Regions from separate parts of the Vibrio sp. Vb1574 genome, predicted to be linked through region 3. Evidence: predicted binding sites of a transcription regulator. Region 3 holds the regulator's gene; each other region holds the start of a gene.
What was found. The regulator MetJ, encoded in region 3, represses methionine synthesis genes. The targets are predictions, from matches to a motif close to TTAGACNTNTANANGTCTAA.

Region 1 (7,135 bases), on a different contig from region 3:
AGTAAGGGGCGTCGCTTTTTTGATTTTGCTTTGGGCTTTATTGGACACAATGCCAAACGTGAATGTTTTCTCAATATTTTCTTGTGCACTGACAACAAAAGGTGAACTCAGCAAAGTGAGTAATAACAGAGTGCAGGCAGGTTTCATCCGGCTTCAACTTCCTTCTGGTGCATGTCAGTAATATTTAGTATTTATCAATGTGCCGAAATCAATCTTAAAAACAGTATGATGTACAAATTTCGTTGTGTGCGCACTTTTTATAATGTGACTTGGTCACTTATTCCGTTCAAATAGTACCGAATTTGACGTTTATGTACAGGATGAATGTATCACCGTGAGTCTGAATTCACTGGATTCTTGGTCAAGCGCTGTATTGGCTGTGAGCTAATGCGCCTTATGTATCGCTATTTTGTACTAAGAAAATTTTTCCAATTGTTTTTGATACTTTTTCTCGAGAGCTTCATTGCCTGCTGCACGTTCAAGTTGAATCATGAGTTGCAAAGAGGGCTTCTTCACGCCATACATTTGATTGAATCTCATTAATCGAATTCTAGCTTCAGTATAATCACCGCTATCAATTTCTATTTTAGCGAGTTGCAAAATCGATTTTGGTCTATGAGGGTCATGATCGATAGCTCTAGTAAAGTAGTATCTCGCTTTGTCTTTATCTTGTGATTTTAGCGCACAAAAAGCTGCATTCTCATAGCTTGCTGGAATAAGGTAGTAATAAGGCTGCTCAATGGCTCGATTAAACATCTGATCGGCTTTTTCGAAGTCACCTCGCTTGCAAAGAAAAGTACCGTAGTTATTGAGCACATTTCCGTTTTTAGTGTGTTGGCGTAGAGAGCGTTTATACATCTGTTCGGCTTTAATATCTTCACCAACCGTTTCGTAGTAGTGAGCCATAGATAATTGCGCGCGATAGTATTGAGGTGCGTGGTTTAAGGCTTGTTGTAAGTTATCATGCGCGCGAATCATGTTACCGCCGTCTAAATAACCTAAGCCAAGTGCGATACGTGATTCTGCCATTGCCACAGGATCGGCTTTAACGACAGGGCTTCCATCTTCTTTCACCGTCACGCAACCCACGAGTGCAAACTGAGACAATAATATTAGTGCACCGAGCTTTGCTGTTTTCATTCTTTATCCCTACATCCCTGAATCTTTCTGCATGATATGAATTACTTAGCAAAAGCCTATTGAGGAAAAAACACTATGCGATCAGGTTTGCAAACTGTTATGAAAAAGCCGCCATATGGCGGCTTGGTTCACATATTACATTTCGGTAATGATGAGTGCTTTGTTTGCTTATTTTGAAGCTAATCGTCTTTAGTGAAAGCATCTTCACTGAAGTGATCGAGGTCGTACGGTGTTTGCTGATAAACACAGTAGTTCAGCCAGTTTAAAAAGAGGAGGTGTCCATGGCTTCTCCAGCTTGCAATTGGTGGGTTATCTGGGTTGTTGTTTGGGTAATAGTTGACAGGAATAGCGGGCTCCATACCTTCGCTTAAATCTCGGATATATTCATTATGTAAGGTGTGAGAATCATACTCAGGGTGTCCTGTGACAAAGACATTGCGTTTGTCTTTTGTGGTGGCCAAGTACACACCTGCGACATCCGATGTCGCTAAAATGTCTAAGTCAGTATGCTCTTCTAGAAAGTGAGGCGAAAAATCTGCGTAACGCGAGTGAGGAGCCAAAAACGTGTCATCAAATCCGCGTAAGATAGGGTGAAATTGATGATGGATTTGATGATGATACACGCCTGAAAGTTTTTCTTTACGCGTTTTTTTAGGTAGATCGTAGAGTAGCTTTAACCCTGCTTGCGCAGCCCAGCAAACATAAAGAGTGGATGTCACATGATCTTTTGCCCACTCCATGATGGTTTTGAGATGATCCCAATAAATGACATCTTCAAATTGCACCAAACCTAATGGAGCCCCAGTAATGATCATGCCATCGAAGTTTTTATCTCGCACCATTTCAAATTGGCGATAAAACGTGTCTAAATGTTCAGTTGGCGTATTTTTACTCGGGCGGTTATCAATGCGCAGTAATTCGACGTTAACCTGTAGTGGGCTGTTTGAGAGTAGACGCAGAAACTGAGTTTCAGTCTCTATTTTTTTTGGCATCAGATTAAGGATCAGTACTCTTAAAGGACGTATTTCCTGACTCGCTGCACGCGTTTCACTCATCACGAAGATGTTTTCTGTCCTTAATACATCGGTAGCTGGTAATTGATCTGGAATTCTAATTGGCACGACTTTCTCTCCCTAAGTATAGTCAATCTAGACGTCTATACTTCTAAAGCTAACTTAATTAAGTTTAGATGTCGATACGAAATCCGACTTTTCAATCTACTCTTTACATTATGGTAAACCGTACTCGGGGTTGTCACACAATTGTGACTAAAGCAGAGTTTCTGATGAGATAGGTTTGAAACGCAGTGTGTACTATTTGCTGGTAATTATGCGATCACGTTAATATGTGAAGGTGACTTCGTAGTAAGGAAGTCTCAAATTAATGAGCCATACTAAAAACAATCAGCTCACCATTTTGCATTAATGTGCATATTTGGAAACATCGTCAGTGGAGGACATTATGTTCGGTATTTTCAAGAGAAAGACAAAGATTCAGAGCATCGCTCAAGAAGTTCCTTGCGTGCTACTGCATTCGTTTGGTGATAAAGACATTTATACGCCGGAAGAGATTGATCAAGTTCTTCAAAAGCTGGGTTATGATAAGAGCAAGGATGTGAGTCATTATCAGTATGCGTATGGAATGTTTGCCGATGAAGCCTCTTACGAGCTCCTAGAACTAACGGATGAGCTAGGTAATTATGGTCATTTCCAACGTGAAGTAGGTAAGATGCTACTCAATACACCTGAGCCGATTGATATGCATATCTACTTTGAAATTTCTCGTCAGCACCAAAACGTCAGCCTTTCACCTGGTCATCAAAAAGTAAGCGAAAGTGATGGTGTGTAAACATCGTTAGTGGTATTCCATCGTGAGATGAGTTGGGTATAATGCGCGGCCTAATTATCCGGACATGTTGTCGGTTACATTTCTGTTGAGCGTTAATGCCTTATGTTCAAAATGCTTGTCTCTATGCCACCAATGTTGGCGCTGTCGATAGCGATTGTATGTGAAGTGATTGCCACTTCTTATATTCCCAAAACAGAGCAATTTACGAAAGTAATGCCGAGCACAGTCGTTTTGATTGGTTACGGCATCGCTTTCTTCTTGCTTTCCGTCACAGTGCAAACAATGCCTGTCGGGGTTGTTTATGCCATATGGAGTGGTGCTGGGATCGTTTTGGTTGCGACGGTTGGTTACTTTGTTTACGGACAGCGTCTAGACTTACCAGCCCTAGTTGGTATTGGGTTTATTATCGCTGGTGTGTTGATCGTAAATTTATTATCCAAAACAGTAGGGTACGAATAACGCCACTCTACTTGTTAAGTGAATAAGAAGCCGCAGCGAGAAATTGCTGCGGCTTTTTAGTGCAAATTCAATCGCTAATGGCGAGTATTGATATGATGTCTTATTGTTGCATTCATCACGGTCGCATTATGTGATTGAAAAACAGGCATTATTTAGCGCATTGAAAATACAAAGTTATGTTTCTTCAAACTTTAGGAAAGGGCAGTAGATAAATCACTCCGATAGATGTTAACGTGGCGACTCATCTTTACTGCTTTTTCATTCCCTACATATTTCTGCAAAGTTCTTATTGTGTAGTGTGTCGAAGAACCATAGAATCCGCGCGCTTTAATTTATGTTATTAGCGTTATCAATGATAAAAGTGCAGTCCATTATCATTGTTTTTATCACTTATAGATGGGCACATCTGACAATACTTACATGAACAAATACAAAAAGCCTGCATTCAAGGCCGAATTTCTTTTGCCTCGTTACTGGGGAACGTTAATTATCATTAGCGTGATGTACTTACTTAGCCTCCTTCCTTTTAAAGTTCAACTAGCTTTGGGACGCAACATTGGTCGTTTAGCTATGCGACTCATGAGAAAACGTCAAGTTACGATCAGACGCAATCTTGAGCTTTGCTTCCCTCATATGGAAGAATGCCAACGCGAAGCAATTCTAAAAGACAACATCGACAATACTGGCATCGCACTTTTTGAGACCGCAATGGCATGGTTTTGGTCAGATAAACGGGTAAACAAACACGTCACGATAAAAGGCATGGAGCATCTAGAGGCTTTAGAGAAGTCAGGCAAAGGTGCATTAATGTTGGCCGTACACTCAATGAATCTAGAGTTAGGTGCTCGAGCTTTTGGCATTAAAAAGTCTGGAACCGGTGTTTATCGCCCAAACAATAATCCGTGCTTTGATTATTTTCAGTATAAGGGACGCTCTCGCTCTAATCGTACACTGATTGATCGTAAAAACGTCAAAGCCATGCTTGAAGCACTTAAAACGGGTGAGCGGGTTTGGTATGCACCGGACCACGATTATGGTAACCGACGCTCGACATTTGCACCGTTATTTGCCGTTAAAAATGCTTGTACTACGACAGGCACAAGTTTGTTGGTTGATTCTACAGATTGCGCCATTGTGCCTTTTACGATGGTAAGAGGAAAAGACGGACACTATACCCTAACCATTAGTGCGCCCGTCGAAGGTTTCCCGAAAGAGGATCATCAACGCGCCGCCGCATTCGTGAATCAAATAGTTGAAACATCAATCATGGCAAGTCCGAGCCAGTATATGTGGCTTCATCGTCGGTTTAAAACTAGACCAGAGGGTGAGGACTGTTTGTACAAGCCTAGGCTCATCCCTAGCTTGGCATAACACATAGAGAGCCTAAAAAAAGCCCAAGGAACGTACGAACCTTGGGCTTTTACTTTCTATTCTTTTCGCTTTATAAGTAGCGATCTTTTAGGTGAGCTTGAAAGTGTTTAGCATTCAGTGTTTCACCCGTGGCTTGTTTTACCAACTCATCAGTGGTGAATAAGCTACCTTTACTCCAGATGTTTTCCGAGAGCCAATTGAATATCGGAGCTAAGTCGCCAGAACGAATAACCGCATCTACATCGACGGTTTGTTTCATCGCTGCCATAAATTGTGCAGCGTACATCGCACCGAGCGTGTAGGACGGGAAATAGCCAAAACTTCCGTCTGTCCAATGGATATCTTGCATACAGCCATTTTTGAAGTTTCCTTCGGTTGATAGCCCCAAGTACGCTTTCATCTTTTCGTTCCAGAGTTCTGGTACATCTGTATGTTTGATGACGCCGTTCATGAGATCTCGCTCAATTTCATATCGAAGAATAACGTGAGCAGGATATGTTAGTTCGTCAGCATCTACGCGAATAAAGCCTTTTTCTACGCGAGTGTAAATTTTGGCTAAATTGTCTTTTTCGAATTCACTACCAGAAAAATGGTTAGAAGCCAGTCGAGCGAGGTGATCGATAAACGCGCTGCTTCGTCCTATTTGCATTTCAAAGAAGAGTGATTGTGATTCATGAATACCCATAGAGCGAGCTTCTCCCGCGGGTGTTCCTGATAAATCTTTTGGTAGCCCTTGCTCGTATCGAGCATGGCCAGTTTCGTGGACAATCCCCATCAATGATTGGACAAACTCGTTTTCATTATAACGTGTCGTAATACGCACATCTGTCGGTACACCGCCACAAAATGGGTGGGTACTCTCATCAAGTCGACCGTGTTCAAAATCGAATTGAAGTAGCTTCATGGCTTCCAAACCGAGCGCTTTTTGCTTTTCCGCAGGGTAGTGTGCAGTTGGCAATAAGATGTTGTCTGATTGTTGTTTTTCAAGCGCTTCATCGATCAAAGTAGGAAGCCAGGTTTTCACGTCAGCAAAAAGAATGTCTAACGACGCAGACGTTGTGCCAGGTTCATAAACATCGAGCATGGCATCATAAGGAGTCGTGCCATTTGCTTCGGCTCTAATTTGCGCTTCTTCCTGCGATAGCTTTACGACTTCAGCCCAGTTCTTTTCAAAACCAGCCCAGTCATTTTCTCCACGTTGCGTACGCCATGCATGTTCACATTTGGAGCCAGCAAGAGATTGAGCTTGAACTAATGATTCTGGTAGTAAGTTAGCTTGCTGCCACCCACGCTTCATTTCTCTTAGGATAGATTTTTCTTTTGTAGACAGCGTCTCTTCTTCTGCCTGAGCGAAAAGCTCTCCCAAGTGCGGTTGAGTCATTAAAGAATGGATATGTACATCGAGCTCTGCCGTGGCATTCGAGCGTGCTTCAGCGCCACCAGGTGGCATGACCGCCGCTTGATCCCAATCTATGATGGCTGATAGATGCTCAAAATTTGCCACTTTTTTGGAATGTTCAACGAGTTTTGTAAATGCGTTCATGTGACTACTCTTATTCTTTTGTTCTTTCCCTAAACACCCGATAACGGGTCCTTCATATGGTGTTGCACTAAGCAACCTGCGTTAATTTACTAATAATTAATAATTAACAATTAACTCCAACCCATTGTCCATAAACTCACCCAGTTGTATAGCTCTCTTAAAAAAGAAGCTTGCGAATCTTGTGGATTGGCGGTATTGATGAAGGATTGACAATTAATTATCACGATAATATGGATATTTTGAATTTCGAGGCATTTATTATTGCCATTACGATTTTAACGTTAACGCCAGGTTTAGATACTGCACTTGTTATCCGTAACACTAGCCGATCGGGCCTAAAAGATGGATGTACAACCAGTCTAGGGATTTGCTTTGGCTTATTCGTACATGCTTTTTTTTCTGCGGTTGGTATCTCGGCGATTCTTGCGCAATCAGCAGAGTTGTTCCAAATCGTAAAAATGATTGGCGCAGCTTATCTTATCTGGCTTGGTTTGAGCAGTTTAAAAGCGCTAATGTCGTCGAAAGATGGATTGACCGTGACCGAGCAGATTCACGAAGTGTTTAATGGTAAGCGCTCTTTTAGAGAGGGCTTTCTTTCTAACGTCTTGAACCCGAAAACGGCGGTCTTCTATTTGGCTTTCTTGCCACAGTTTGTGAATCCAGAAGGTTCACCCTTGCTTCAATCAATGATGATGGCATCTGTACACTTTGCTATTGCGATGGTTTGGCAGTGTGGTTTAGCTGGCGCGCTTAACTCGGCTAAAAATCTACTAA
Region 2 (7,135 bases), on a different contig from region 3:
CGCATCCACACCAAGATGCTTAAGATAATCCAGCTTAGAAATGATCCCTTTGATGTCGCCCGTGCCTTTACTGCCACTGTCACAAAAGCTTTTTGGGTAAATTTGATAGATGGTTGCGGTTTTCCACCAGCTCTCATCATGCTTGGTCATAGCCATTTCTAACACTCACTTACCAGTAATCGGAAACTTAAAATTTGAAAAGAAAAATAGGAGGAGGCAGCCAAGTCACTGCCTCAAATAGAATTACGCGTTTGCAGGCTCAAGCTCACCTTTGGCTTGTGCACGCTTATAAAGAATTAACGTTAATGCAGCAGGTACCAGCATTGCGACTAACATAGCCAAAGCAAAAATGCCCCAGAACTGCGGTTGGATAGACAAGATGCCCGGCAAACCGCCCACACCGATACCGTTCGCCATTACGCCCGCACTACCACAAATAGCAGCAGCACACGCACTACCGATCATCGCGCTCAACATTGGGAACTTGTATTTCAAGTTGATGCCGTACATCGCCGGTTCAGTCACGCCAAGGTAAGCAGAGATAGCCGCAGGCACTGAGATATCACGCTCGCCGTGTTTTTTACTGATGATAATGATGCCGACGACCGCAGACGCTTGAGCAATATTTGAAAGCGCAATCAGAGGCCAAATTGGCGTGCCGCCTAGCTCTTGCATTAATTGAAGGTCAACCGCGTTGGTGGTGTGGTGAATACCAGTAATGACCAATGGCGCGTATAGGAAGCCGAAGATGGTTGAGCCAATCATTGCGAAGTCACCCGTCATGGCTGCTTTTGCTGCGAATGCCACGCCGTCACCCAACATACGACCGAATGGACCAATGATAGAGTGCGCAAGAATCACAGACACAATGATTGAGACAAACGGCACGACCACTAGGTAAAGGTAAGACGGAATGATGCGTTTTAAGTTGGTTTCAATAAACGCCAGAGCCATACCAGCAAGCATTGCTGGAATCACTTGCGCCTGATAGCCCACTTTCTCGATGGCAAATAAGCCAAAGTCCCACACTTCGGGTACTTGCTTACCAATCAGGTAGGCGTTCATCAACTGTGGCGAAACCAATGTTACACCAAGCGTGATACCCAGAATCGGAGTACCGCCGAGCTTTTTCACTGTCGACCAACACACGCCAACCGGTAGGAAGAAGAAGATCGCCTCACCAATCAGCCATAAGAAAGAGTGTACCGTTGCCCAAAACTGGCTGATTTCCGTTAGCGTTTGACCATCAAACATCTTGATGTCGCCAATCACGTTACGGAAACCAAGGATCAGACCACCGGTGATGATCGCTGGTAGCAGTGGTACAAAGATTTCTGCAAGGTGGGAAATACCACGCTCAACGATATTCATGTTTTGACGAGCAGCGTTCTTCGCTTCGTCTTTGCTGGCTTCACTTTTACCCGTCAGTCCGATCAGTACCTTGTAAACTTCATCCACTTCAGTACCGATAACCACTTGGAACTGGCCTGCGTTGGTAAAACAGCCCTTCACCATCGGTAATGCTTCTAACTGTTTCGTATCTGCTTTGTCCGTATCATTTAGAACAAAACGCAAGCGAGTTAAACAGTGACTTACACTGGCAATGTTGTCCGGCCCCCCGACCAGCTCAATAAGACGCTCCACGTCTTTACGCGCAATCTTACTCATAACTTTGTCCATCCTGTATTGGATACATTCGATTCATCATTTTGTTTTTATAAATGGGAACATTCCCATTTCTTGATTTTAATATTGCCATCCGAAGGCAAAAAACAAAATGGGAACAGTCCCATTAATTGAGAGTGATCACAGTATAATTTTAGAGCAGATCGTTTTAGTGTGGGTCAATAAACGATAGGCTGTTGAGTAAAGTGAACCACTTCCTCATCGCCATTTAATTGATTGATCAGCATGTTAGCGGACTTCTCACCTGCAAGGGTATAACCTGGGTCGACACTAAATACTTTAGGGAAAAGGAAAGAGAGCAATTCATTACCACCAACACCTGTCACAACCACGTCTTCACGTCCTAACTCTTGAAGACGCTTAATCACGCCCAACGCGATAGTGTCACTGGCGCACACGATGGCCTGAGTATCAGATTGAAGGACTTTGTCTACCAACTGATAAGCACTTTCATGGCTCAACTTACCCGTTTGGAAACAAGGTGTAATTTGCTTGCGTTGACACCAAGCTTTATAAGCATTTAGACGAGCTAAGCCAGTGGTTTTGTCTTCAGGATCAACACCAATATAAGCAATGCGAGATAAAGATTGCTGCTCAAGGTGAGACAAAGCCATGTCTATCACACCTTGGTTATCGTAGTTGATCGAGGAAACCATTTGCGTGTCTATCGCGATCACGACGATACGATTCCCCCACTCCGCCAATGCTCGCTCATCACATCCAGTAAAGCCAAACACGATCACCCCATCGACGTTGCGACGTTTAAGCACATCCAAATGTTCATTGGTTTTATCGCGATCGAATTGGCTCTCCATGATCACCGCATCATAACCAGCGGAATACAAAGCATTGAGCATGGTACCAACGGCGCGATTTTCTGATGGTGAATCCAAACGGGAGATGATAACCCCAATGACTTTTTGGCTGCCACCACGCATCGACTGCGCCGACTTTGATGGGACGTAGCCTGATTCACGAATGATTTGCTCTACCTTCTCTCGCGTTTGGGGTTTCACTTTTGGATCGTTAGTAAGCACACGGCTTACTGTCGATTTGCCCACGCCTGCCAATTTTGCGATATCAAGAATGGTGAGTTTTTTGCTCATAAGTGTTCAGATTAAAAGAAGGAATCAAACAAAAGGGAAGCAGTGGCTTCCCTTATCTCAGTCAGTAATGAATATTACTTGTTTAAGTACGCAGGCACATCTGCAATGCTATCCAATACTACCGTTGCAATGGCTTCGCCCTGTTCCGTTACTGGCTTACCAGTGCGAACCAAAATCTTAGTGCCAACGCCTGCCGCTTCTGCTGCCATCATGTCTTCAGCTTTATCGCCGATCATCACAGATTTCTCCATGTCGATCTTCAAGAAGTCACGCGCAGAAATGAACATACCTGGTTTTGGCTTACGGCACTCACAATCTTGCTTGTACTCGCCAATGCCATGTTCTGGATGATGTGGACAGTAATAGATACCATCGAACTCAACACCATTATCAGCAAAGTTCCAATCCATCCATTGAGTCAGAGACAAGAAACGGTCTTCACTGAATTTACCGCGTGCGATGCCCGATTGATTCGTCACTAACACTAGAAGGTAGCCTTTATCTTTTAGCGCTTTCGTCGCTTCAAATACACCATCAATGTACTCAAAATCATGTTCGTCATGAACGTAGCCGTGGTCAACGTTTATCACGCCATCACGATCGATAAAAACAGCAGGTTTTGCCAAAACGTATTTCTCTATTAACTCGGTTTAATCAGATTATTACATACCTTATAAACTTCAACACTATCTAATTCATTCTAGGCCTCGACAAAACGGTTGATTTGTTGGGCAAGAATCGGTAAATCTGAGGGTGCCCCGCCGTCTACCTCCTGCTTGTTATCTATACATCTTCGTTTCAAAACAGAACATCCATACATTTAGACGTCTAGACGTAAAAATATCTATTGACTTCATTCTGCTTAACCCATAGCATCAACTGAAAATTGAGATAAAGCTCAACATTAAGTTCTGTCAAAGGCCGTTTTTGACAGCGAAGTTCCCCGTATCTTTGGGCAGGTTGAAACATGATAGAAATAAAAAACGTCAATAAAGTGTTCTACCAAGGCAGTAAGGAAATCCTTGCCCTGAAAGACATTAACCTACACATCGACAAAGGCACCATCTTTGGTGTTATCGGTTCATCAGGTGCTGGTAAAAGTACGCTGATTCGCTGCGTAAACATGTTAGAAGCGCCGACCTCTGGTTCCATCATCGTTGATGGTGTGGATCTAACCAAACTCAGCAAAAAACAACTAGTCGAAACACGCCGTAACATTGGCATGATCTTCCAGCACTTTAACCTGCTTTCGTCTCGTACTGTGTTTGATAATGTAGCACTGCCACTAGAACTGGCAGGTAAAGACAAATCGCAAATCACAACAAAAGTAACTGAGTTGCTAAAGCTTGTAGGCTTAGCCGACAAACACGAGAGCTACCCATCTAACTTAAGTGGCGGCCAAAAACAGCGTGTGGCAATTGCTCGTGCATTGGCATCCGATCCTAGCGTGCTGCTTTGTGATGAGGCCACTAGTGCGCTAGACCCGGCAACAACTCAATCTATCCTTGAGTTATTGAAAGAGATCAACCGCAAACTCAACATCACGATTTTACTTATCACTCACGAAATGGAAGTCGTAAAAAGTATCTGTCACGAAGTAGCAATCATCGGTGGTGGTGAGCTGGTGGAAAAAGGCACCGTTGGCGATATTTTTGCGCACCCTAAGACAGAGCTAGCGCACCAATTCATTCGCTCAACGCTGGATCTTTCCATTCCTGAAGATTACCAAGCTCGTCTGCAAGCAGAGCGTGTTGATGGCAGCTACCCGTTGGTTCGCTTAGAGTTTACTGGCGCAACCGTCGATGCACCGTTAATGTCGCAAATTTCTCGTAAATACAATATTGATGTGAGTATTTTGAGTTCCGACCTTGATTACGCTGGTGGCGTGAAATTCGGCATGATGGTCGCAGAGCTATTTGGTAACGAAGAAGATGACAACGCAGCTCTTGAATACCTGCGTAAGCACAACGTAAAAGTAGAGGTACTTGGTTATGTCCTTTAATACGATTTCTGAATGGCTGAGCTTAAACAGCAAACTACTTTTAGGTGCAACGTGGGAAACGCTTTACATGGTTGCGGTTGCCGGATTAGTCGGCTTTGCTGTGGGTATTCCATTAGGCGTAATCCTCCATATTACTAAGAAAGGCGGCCTACTTGAAAACACCAAACTAAATAGCGGCTTAGGCGCTATCGTTAACATTGGTCGTTCTGTGCCATTCCTCGTACTGATGGTTGCGATTATTCCAGTGACAAAAATGCTAGTTGGAACCTTTATCGGTACAACCGCAGCAATCGTCCCACTGACTATTGGCGCCATTCCTTTTGTCGCTCGTCTTATTGAAGGTGCTTTATTAGAAGTACCGACAGGCTTGGTGGAAGCAGCGCAGTCAATGGGGGCGACACCAACACAGATCATCACAAAAGTTCTACTACCTGAAGCAATGCCGACTATTGTTAACTCAGTAACGATTACCTTGGTCACTCTCGTTAGCTACTCAGCTATGGCGGGTACGGTAGGCGGCGGCGGCCTAGGTGACGTAGCCATTCGTTACGGTTTCCACCGCTACGATGTAACTATCATGGCCGTGACTGTCGTGATGTTGATTGTTCTAGTACAGATTATTCAGTCTATCGGTGACGCAGTGGTGCGCCGTGTAGACCACAGATAAGTATCAAAAATACAAATTATAAGGAGATAAAGATGAAATTTAGCCTTAAAGGTCTTTTGACTGTAGCAACGGCTGCCTCTGCTCTTGCTCTAGCGGGTTGCGGCGACAAAGAAGTAGACGTAAACAAAGTAAAAGTTGGCGTTATTGCTGGTGCTGAAGCACAAGTAGCCGAAGTTGCCGCTAAAGTAGCAAAAGAGAAATACAACCTAGACGTTGAGCTAGTAACATTTACCGATTACGTAACACCAAACGCCGCTCTGGATGATGGTTCAGTAGACGCGAATGCGTTCCAACACAAACCATACCTAGATCAACAAGTGAAAGACCGCGGCTACAAACTGGCTATCGCGGGTAACTCATTCGTTTACCCTATTGCTGGTTACTCAAAGCAAGTAAAATCAATTGATGAAATTCAAGATGGCGCACGCATCGCAGTACCAAACGACCCAACTAACCTAGGTCGCTCACTACTGCTTCTTGAGCAACAAGGTTTGATTACGCTACGTGATGGCGTTGGTCTACTCGCTACAGTACGTGACATCGTAGGCAACCCTAAAAATATCGAAATCATTGAACTAGAAGCCCCACAGCTTCCGCGTTCATTGGATGACGTAACGCTATCTATCATCAACACCACTTACGCAAGCTCTATCGACCTATCGCCAGAGCGTGACGGCGTGTTCGTTGAAGATAAAGACTCACCATACGTAAACCTAATTGTCGCTCGCGAAGAAAATGTTAATGCGCAAAACGTACAAAACTTCGTAAAAGCTTACCAAACGGAAGAAGTTTACGAAGCGGCAAAAGAGCTGTTCAAAGGCGGTGTTGTGAAAGGTTGGTAATCCCACTTTTCAAAACATGACTGAAAACAACGTTCTAAACACAAAAGGGCTGATGTGAAAACATCAGCCCTTTCTATTTGTCTATCTACCCATTTAAGTAGCTTCAATTCGCTACTTAAGATGGTCCCAAGAGATATTCGACACGATTCGGCAGTCATCACACTTAAAATGAAATATGTCATGTAGTGGCTCATCGAGTAGCCACTCGCCATCGCATTTTGGACACTTGCGCGCTTTCTCGCTCTCCAGCGACTGACCACCGACACGATACTGGTAATAGTACGTAGGGATCTTCGTGATGTATTCGATACGGCCACGTAAGTCCCAACCTCGGCGAAACAGCACACTATCCACATCGCAAATTTCGTGCAGCGCCGCATGTTCCGCTCGGCAACCCCCTGCCATTTGGATTTCATCACACGCTTGCCACTCAGTCTGCCACTTAATGACGGCTTTATGGTCTCCATTAAGTGTTGGCTCATTACGATACAAAGGAATTGGCAACAGGGTTTCACCACTTCGCAAAGGCGAACACGTATGAACATAAGTCGTGTACAACACTTGCCAGCTAGGTGTCTCTTCTTCGGCTGCTTGTTCTGAATTCAAATCACGCCCCAGCATGCGCATTTTCGGTGCAAGCAAAGACGCATCCGACAAACGGTTCATGCACACTTTGACGAAATCTGAGTGATAACGTGGATGCAAGCTGTCTTGTTCTGGGCAAACAACACGAACGAAAAATTCACCTTCTCCCATCACTATTGGGAATTCACGACCTAATACTTGGCCGTTGTAACGCAGAGCATCCATCAAGCCATTAATGGCTTTGTCT
Region 3 (7,135 bases):
TCTACGTCAATTCCTGCTGCGACACAACGGTCACGGAATCGCAGGTAAGACTCAACGTCAAAAAAGAACTGAGTAATAGCACGGTTTGCACCTGCATCTACCTTACGTTTTAGGTTCAATAAGTCAGACTGTGCGCTTTTAGCTTCAGGGTGAACCTCAGGGAATGCAGCAACGGAGATATCGAAATCGTGGCGTGATTTCAGCAGCTCAACCAAATCCGAGGCATACATATCAGGCGCACCGCCACCTGGAGGAATATCACCACGCAGAGCGACGATATTTTCAATACCATTGTTCCAATAGTCATCGGCAATATTAATCAGCTCTTCACGAGTCGCATCAATACAAGTGAGATGGGGAGCGGCAACCAATCCGGTTGTTGCTTTAATTTCTTTAATGATGGAGTGTGTTCTGTCACGCTCGCCGGAGTTCGCACCGTAAGTCACAGAAACAAATTTAGGTTGAAGCGTTTTAAGACGGTGCACTGAATTCCAAAGTGTTTCTTCCATCTTAGCGCTGCTTGGCGGAAAAAACTCAAACGATACATTGATGTTATCTGATAACTCAGCAATATTCTGGTTCAAGGCGTCGATATGGCCTGCGTGCGTATATCCCATCTTACTCTCCCTGCGGCACTCCGCCACGAAAACAAATCCTTAAAATCGACGTTTAGACGTCTATATGTCTACAGAATGTATTGAATACGATTTAATGTCAACCTTGTAATTATGAATTTTTCTCAAGTTAATAATGAAGATAGTTCAAGTTTCTACTTGAGCATCATCTCACCATTTTGCACGGGTTATGACTTCAGTATGGCACTGATAGGGGAATAAAAAACCCTGGATTAATTCCAGGGTTTTTAGGTCAATCGCAACTTTAAAATAAACCAGCCAATCGGTTGAGGTCGGATTGAATAGCGCCGGCTGTCACTTCTCTGCCTGCGCCTGGTCCTCGAATGACCAGAGGGTTATCTTTGTACCACTTGCTCTCTATGGCAAAAATGTTATCGCATGGCAATAAGTTGGCGAGCGCGTGCTCACGAGATAACGCTTCGACTCCCACCGTTGCTTTACCATTTTTTTCTAAACGCGCCACATAGCGAAGCACTTGATCGTTTCTCTGTGCTTTTGTCAGACGCTCTTGAAGTATTTCACTCAACAACGCTCCATTATCGAAGAAATCATCTAAGCTCAGTTCTCTTAATTCTTCTGGCACCAAAGACTCAACTTTAACGCTGTCTGGTTCTATATCTAGGCCCGACTCTCGAGCCAAGATGACTAACTTGCGCATTACATCAGAGCCATCTAAATCAGAACGAGGATCAGGTTCGGTTAAACCTTGCTGCCAAGCAAGATCGACTAAATCATTAAATGGCACAGAACCATCAAACTGTTGGAACAGCCATGATAGCGTCCCCGAGAAAATACCCGATAGAGCGACGATTTCATCCCCACTTTCACGAAGATCTCGCACGGTATGGTTTATCGGTAACCCAGCACCAACCGTTGCGTTGTATAGCCAATGACGACCAATTTTAGCGAATGCATCTTGAACCTGATGGTAGTACTGGCTATCTGCGGAACCGGCCACTTTGTTAGCGGAAATCAAATGAATGCCTTGCTGTGCGATTTCTACGTAGCGCTGAGCTAACTCTTTACTCGCGGTAACATCAAGCACGACGGCTTCATCATAGCTTTTAAGCGCTCCCAAACGTGCCAGCCAATCCCCATTGTTTGCTATGCTTTCATCATCAAATCGTTCAGCAACACTCGCCGCCTCAATACCTTGCTCATCGAACCAATAGGTTTGGCTATCCACAACCGCGACAAGATCAAAGCTCATACCATGACGTTTTTCGAGCTCACTTTTTTGCGTAGCAAATAAATTTAGCCAACTAGAACCAATATTACCCTTGCCACATAAAGCCACTGCCACGCGTTTTTGCGCTTGGAACAACTGGCTATGAATCGTTTGAACCAACGCCTCGGTATCAGTACGGCGCAAAACAGCGACTAGGCTCAGCCCTGAGTCTGTTTCAGAGATAAATTCTACCGGAGAGTGCTTTAGCTTCTGATAAAAGCCAAAGCAATGATTGGCGTTTTTCGTAACGCCTGCACCTACCGCAGCTAAGAGCGAGTAACCTTCTTTTAGCTTAATTTCTGCCTCTACCGCAAGCTCTTGCAAGTGTTTCAATGCACCACCGGCGATTTCTGCGGTGTAAGCCAAGCGTAGCGTGTGCTGATCGGATTGAGCTTCAAATGCCAGTGGCTCTAATTGCGCGCGCTGCAACGCTTGTAATACATCACTCTGTGTTTTTTCGAAGTCGTGCCCATGCATGAAAGACAACTGCACCAATAAAACATCATCCAGTGAAGTAATAATTTTAGCGCCACGACCAGATGCCAATACACGCTCAATACGAGTAGAACCCGACTCTGGCAGATAGCTACACTTGAGATTAAGGTCCATGGTACTTTGCGCCACAGGCTGAAGCGTACGACTGTGTAGCACTGGGGCAGCTAAGCGAGCAAGTTCACTGGCTTCATCCAATCGAAGTAACGGTAATAAACAAGCGTCAGACACCAAACGTGGATCGGCACTATAAACACCAGCAACATCACTCCAAATCGTGACAGTACTGACTTCAGCAAGCGCGCCTATGACCGTTGCAGAATAGTCAGAGCCATTACGACCAAGTAGAATGGTTTCTCCTGCCTCGTTCTGAGCCATAAAGCCAGTAATTACCACACGTTTATGGTTATGCTGCGCGAGGATCTCTTTAATTAAAGGGTATGAACGAGCGCGATCAACCTCTGGTTGAGTTCCCGCTTCTGCACGTAAAAACGCTCGTGCATCTTGTGCAACCGCAGGGATAGAACGTTGAGATAATAACGCGGCCAATAGGCGAGCAGACCATACTTCTCCGTGTCCCAGTACCGCAGCTTTTTGCGCATTAGTGAGTGGTGCAGTCAGCTCCGAGAGAGTACTGAACTCATCATGTAATAAAGCTAACAGCTCTTCTTTTGCTTCACTCTCCAACAAGCTTTCTATTAGCTCAGTTTGGAACTGTCTCAAGCTTTGAAGCGCTTCATGCGCAATTCGGCCATCTTTATTTAACCCTTCCAAAAACTCAATCAAGCGATTAGTGGTTTTTCCTGCAGCAGAGACGACCACAAGATCATTTTCTGTCGAATACTCTTTGAGAATACCCACAACGCGTAAGTAGCATTCTGGGTTTGCTAAGCTACTGCCACCAAACTTATGCAGCTGACGTTGTACAGTCATTGTTATCGTCTCCTATTACTGGGTAGCTTTAGCGAACGCTTGTTCTAAATCTGTGATGAGGTCTTGTGCATCTTCCAAACCGACAGACAAACGCAATAGTTGATGAGAGACCCCAGCCTCCGCCAGTGCCTCCTCACCCATTGCACGGTGAGTCATGGATGCCGGGTGGCAAATCAAACTTTCTACACCACCTAATGATTCAGCTAATGAAAACAGTTGGAGCTCTTTCACAAACACCTTTAGCTGCTCAAACGAACCAGCAAACTCAAAACTCAACATAGAGCCAAAGCCCGTTTGCTGCTTTTTAGCAATGTCGTGACCTGGATGTTCCGGCAGGCTTGGATGATAGATAGTTTTAACTAACGCTTGTTTCTGTAGGTAAGCCAGTACCTGCTGTGAGCTCTCTTCATGTACTTTCATACGAGCACCAAGCGTACGAATACCTCGCAGTGTCATGTAACTATCGAAAGGTGTGCCCGTTGCACCAATACAATTGCCCCACCATGCAAGCTCTTCTGCATGCGCTTCTGTGTTGGTGATGATTACCCCACCAATTACGTCCGAATGACCGTTGATGTACTTTGTTGTGGAGTGGATAACAAAATCCGCACCTAGCTCTAAAGGTTTTTGGTACACGGGTGTCAAAAAGGTATTGTCCACCGCAACTAACGCGCCGACTTGTTTCGCTTTTTCACAAGTAGCTGCAATATCCACTACGCGAACCAGAGGGTTTGACGGAGTTTCTAGCAAAATGAGTTTTGGTTTTTGTGCCAATGCAGCATCTAAAGCCTGTTCGTCTGATTGATCGACAAACTGAACCTTAAAATCGCCTTTGTTAGCTCGGGTATTAAAAAGACGATAGGTACCACCATAACAATCGTGAGGAGCAATAATGAGATCATCTGGGCCGAGAAAAGCGGAAACCCATAAATTTAATGCCGACGTACCGCAGTTAGTAACAACCGCTCCTTTTCCAGACTCAAGTTCAGATAGCGCACTTTCCAACAGTCCGCGGTTTGGATTACCAGATCGTGTGTAATCATACTTGGGCACTTCACCAAAAGCAGGAAAACCATAGTTAGTGGAAAGATAAATAGGTGGAACGACAGCATGATATTGGCTGTCTGATTCAATACCAGTGCGTACTGCAATGGTCGCAGGTTTGCGAGTGCTCATGGGTGTATCCTTTCACGGGTAATGACTTCTAAATAGGAATGCGCTATATCTAATGAGTAACATAAAGTGATCAACACGCTTCCTTTGCTGTTATGTTCACTTTACTCGTCAAAAAATGAGACGTCAACACTTCTAGACGTCTATATGTCTTTGCTTATGGCGGTAAATGCAGCTAAAATCAGAACCTAAATTATTTTTAACCGATTACATAAATGAAGGTGTGCAATGGCTGACTGGAATGGCGAATACATTAGCCCATATGCAGAGCACGGCAAAAAAAGCGAACAAGTAAAAAAAATTACCGTCTCTATCCCGCTAAAAGTTTTAAAGGTGCTAACTGATGAGCGTACTCGCCGTCAGATCAATAACTTACGCCATGCAACCAATAGCGAACTGCTATGCGAGGCATTTTTGCACGCGTACACAGGTCAGCCACTTCCGACAGATGAAGACCTTCGTAAAGACCGTCCTGATGATATTCCAACAGAAGTAAAAGCGCTGATGACGGAAATGGGCATCGAATTTGAGTCATTCGACGAAGAATAAAAAAGCCTGATAAGAGGTTTCAGGTAATAACTCTTGCCTCGAGCCAAATGAATGACATAAAAAATGGGACGCAATAGCGTCCCATTTTTTATGTATCACATCTGAAAGATATATTACTCTGCCATGTAGTTTTCAGGCATCTCGATACGAGCTACACCTGAATTAACCGCCGCCTGAGCAACCGCTTTTGCAACACGTGGTAGCAAACGTGAATCCATTGGTTTTGGAATAATATAGTCCGCACCAAACTCTAGCTTATCAACACCTGCAGCCTTCAATACGGCTTCAGGTACAGGCTCTTTTGCTAGCTCACGAATCGCCTCAACGGCTGCAAGTTTCATTTCATCATTGATTTCACTTGCACGCACATCAAGAGCACCGCGGAAAATGAATGGGAAACACAATACGTTGTTAACTTGGTTAGGATAATCACTACGGCCAGTACCCATGATCAAGTCATCACGAACTGCGTGAGCAAGTTCCGGCTTGATTTCAGGATCCGGGTTAGAACATGCGAATACGATTGGCTTATCTGCCATCAACTTCAACGCTTCCGCTGGCAATAGGTTTGGACCAGATACACCTAGGAACAGATCTGCACCTTCAATCACGTCTTCTAGTGTGCGCTTATCTGTATTGTTCGCAAATAGCTGCTTATATTCATTAAGATCATCACGACGAGTGTGAATCACACCTTTGCGATCTAGCATGTAGATTTTTTCGCGCATTGCGCCGCATTTGATCAGAAGCTCCATACACGCTACAGCGGCAGCGCCAGCGCCAAGACAAACAATTGTTGAATCTTCAAGTTTCTTACCTTGAAGTTCGATTGCATTCAGCATACCCGCTGCCGTTACAATAGCAGTACCATGTTGATCATCGTGGAATACTGGTACATCACAACGTTCAATCAGACGCTTTTCAATCTCAAAACAGTCTGGTGCTTTAATATCTTCAAGGTTGATACCGCCAAAAGTGTCTGCAATGCTCGCAACAGTATCAACAAATTCATCGATCGTGCGGTGCTTAACTTCAATATCAATAGAGTCAAGACCTGCAAAACGCTTAAACAGTAACGCTTTACCTTCCATCACTGGCTTAGATGCAAGTGGACCTAGGTTACCTAGACCTAGAATAGCGGTACCGTTAGAAATAACAGCAACCATGTTCCCTTTTGCAGTGTACTTGTACACGTTATCCGGGTTTTGTGCGATTTCACGCACTGGCTCTGCAACACCAGGGCTGTAAGCAAGGGCAAGGTCACCCGCCGTTTCCGCAGGCTTTGTCAGTTCGACAGCAATCTTTCCTGGAGTTGGATAAGCATGGTAATCCAATGCTTTTTGGCGATGTTCTTCTTCTGGAGTGGCTGCTTGGTGGTTGTCTTCAGACATGGACGTTTCTCTTTTTTATTTTTAGGTAAGGGGGCATAAATTCTATCGGATAGAAATCAAACTTCATAGGCAAGATTGCGAGCAATATCCTTAAAAAGCCGATAATAAAAGAGATTAGACCAGATAACGGGGTTAAGCACCCGATTTTCGAGTCAGGTGCTCTTTCTTCTTACTATTATTGGAGTATGCAAACTCAGAAAGTATCGTTACTCTTCGTCCACGTATTGCGCTTGGAGATAATTCTCAATACCAGACATTTCAATCAAGCCAAGTTGCGTCTCTAGCCAATCAACATGTTCTTCTTCATCTTCAAGAATATCTTGGAAGAGATCTCGAGACACATAATCTCGAATGTCTTCAGCGTAGGCAATCGCATCTTTTAAATCTGGAATAGCCGCCATTTCAAGCTTTAAGTCACACTCGAGCATTTCCTTGGTATCTTCACCAATCATCAACTTACCTAAATCTTGTAGGTTCGGTAAGCCTTCAAGGAACAAAATACGCTCAATTAGATGATCGGCATGCTTCATCTCATCGATAGATTCGTGATATTCCTTGTCTGCTAGGTGCTTTAAGCCCCAGTCTTTATACATTCGGGCATGAAGAAAATACTGATTAATAGCGACGAGCTCGTTACCGAGCACTTTATTGAGATGTTGAATGATGATTGGATCGCCTTTCATGACAAAACCCTCCTCTTTGGCTTCATTTAAATGTAGAAGCAAATGAGAAGG

Region 1: metA (homoserine O-acetyltransferase MetA) is a predicted target of MetJ. The motif match lies at 2,289-2,308, and genes of this name have one in related genera.
Region 2: metN (methionine ABC transporter ATP-binding protein MetN) is a predicted target of MetJ. The motif match lies at 3,613-3,632, and genes of this name have one in related genera.

The regions. Positions count from the first base shown of each region.
Region 1 is NZ_JAWOTC010000022.1:32,775-39,909, reverse strand. Features, by position in the region: gene R7O12_RS14600 (phosphate/phosphite/phosphonate ABC transporter substrate-binding protein) at 1-147, opposite strand, end outside; gene pilW (type IV pilus biogenesis/stability protein PilW) at 415-1,140, opposite strand; gene metA (homoserine O-acetyltransferase MetA) at 1,320-2,261, opposite strand; gene R7O12_RS14585 (DUF6559 family protein) at 2,602-2,988, shown strand; gene R7O12_RS14580 (DMT family transporter) at 3,112-3,447, shown strand; gene R7O12_RS14575 (LpxL/LpxP family Kdo(2)-lipid IV(A) lauroyl/palmitoleoyl acyltransferase) at 3,868-4,818, shown strand; gene R7O12_RS14570 (carboxypeptidase M32) at 4,889-6,361, opposite strand; gene R7O12_RS14565 (LysE family translocator) at 6,592-7,135, shown strand, end outside.
Region 2 is NZ_JAWOTC010000051.1:8,287-15,421, reverse strand. Features, by position in the region: gene treC (alpha,alpha-phosphotrehalase) at 1-156, opposite strand, end outside; gene treB (PTS trehalose transporter subunit IIBC) at 244-1,668, opposite strand; gene treR (trehalose operon repressor TreR) at 1,845-2,792, opposite strand; gene gmhB (D-glycero-beta-D-manno-heptose 1,7-bisphosphate 7-phosphatase) at 2,867-3,418, opposite strand; gene metN (methionine ABC transporter ATP-binding protein MetN) at 3,760-4,794, shown strand; gene R7O12_RS21260 (methionine ABC transporter permease) at 4,784-5,461, shown strand; gene R7O12_RS21255 (MetQ/NlpA family lipoprotein) at 5,494-6,303, shown strand; gene R7O12_RS21250 (Zn-ribbon-containing protein) at 6,415-7,135, opposite strand, start outside.
Region 3 is NZ_JAWOTC010000068.1:858-7,992, forward strand. Features, by position in the region: gene metF (methylenetetrahydrofolate reductase) at 1-617, opposite strand, end outside; gene R7O12_RS23110 (bifunctional aspartate kinase/homoserine dehydrogenase II) at 880-3,288, opposite strand; gene R7O12_RS23115 (O-succinylhomoserine (thiol)-lyase) at 3,304-4,464, opposite strand; gene metJ (met regulon transcriptional regulator MetJ) at 4,690-5,010, shown strand; gene R7O12_RS23125 (malic enzyme-like NAD(P)-binding protein) at 5,124-6,401, opposite strand; gene bfr (bacterioferritin) at 6,608-7,084, opposite strand.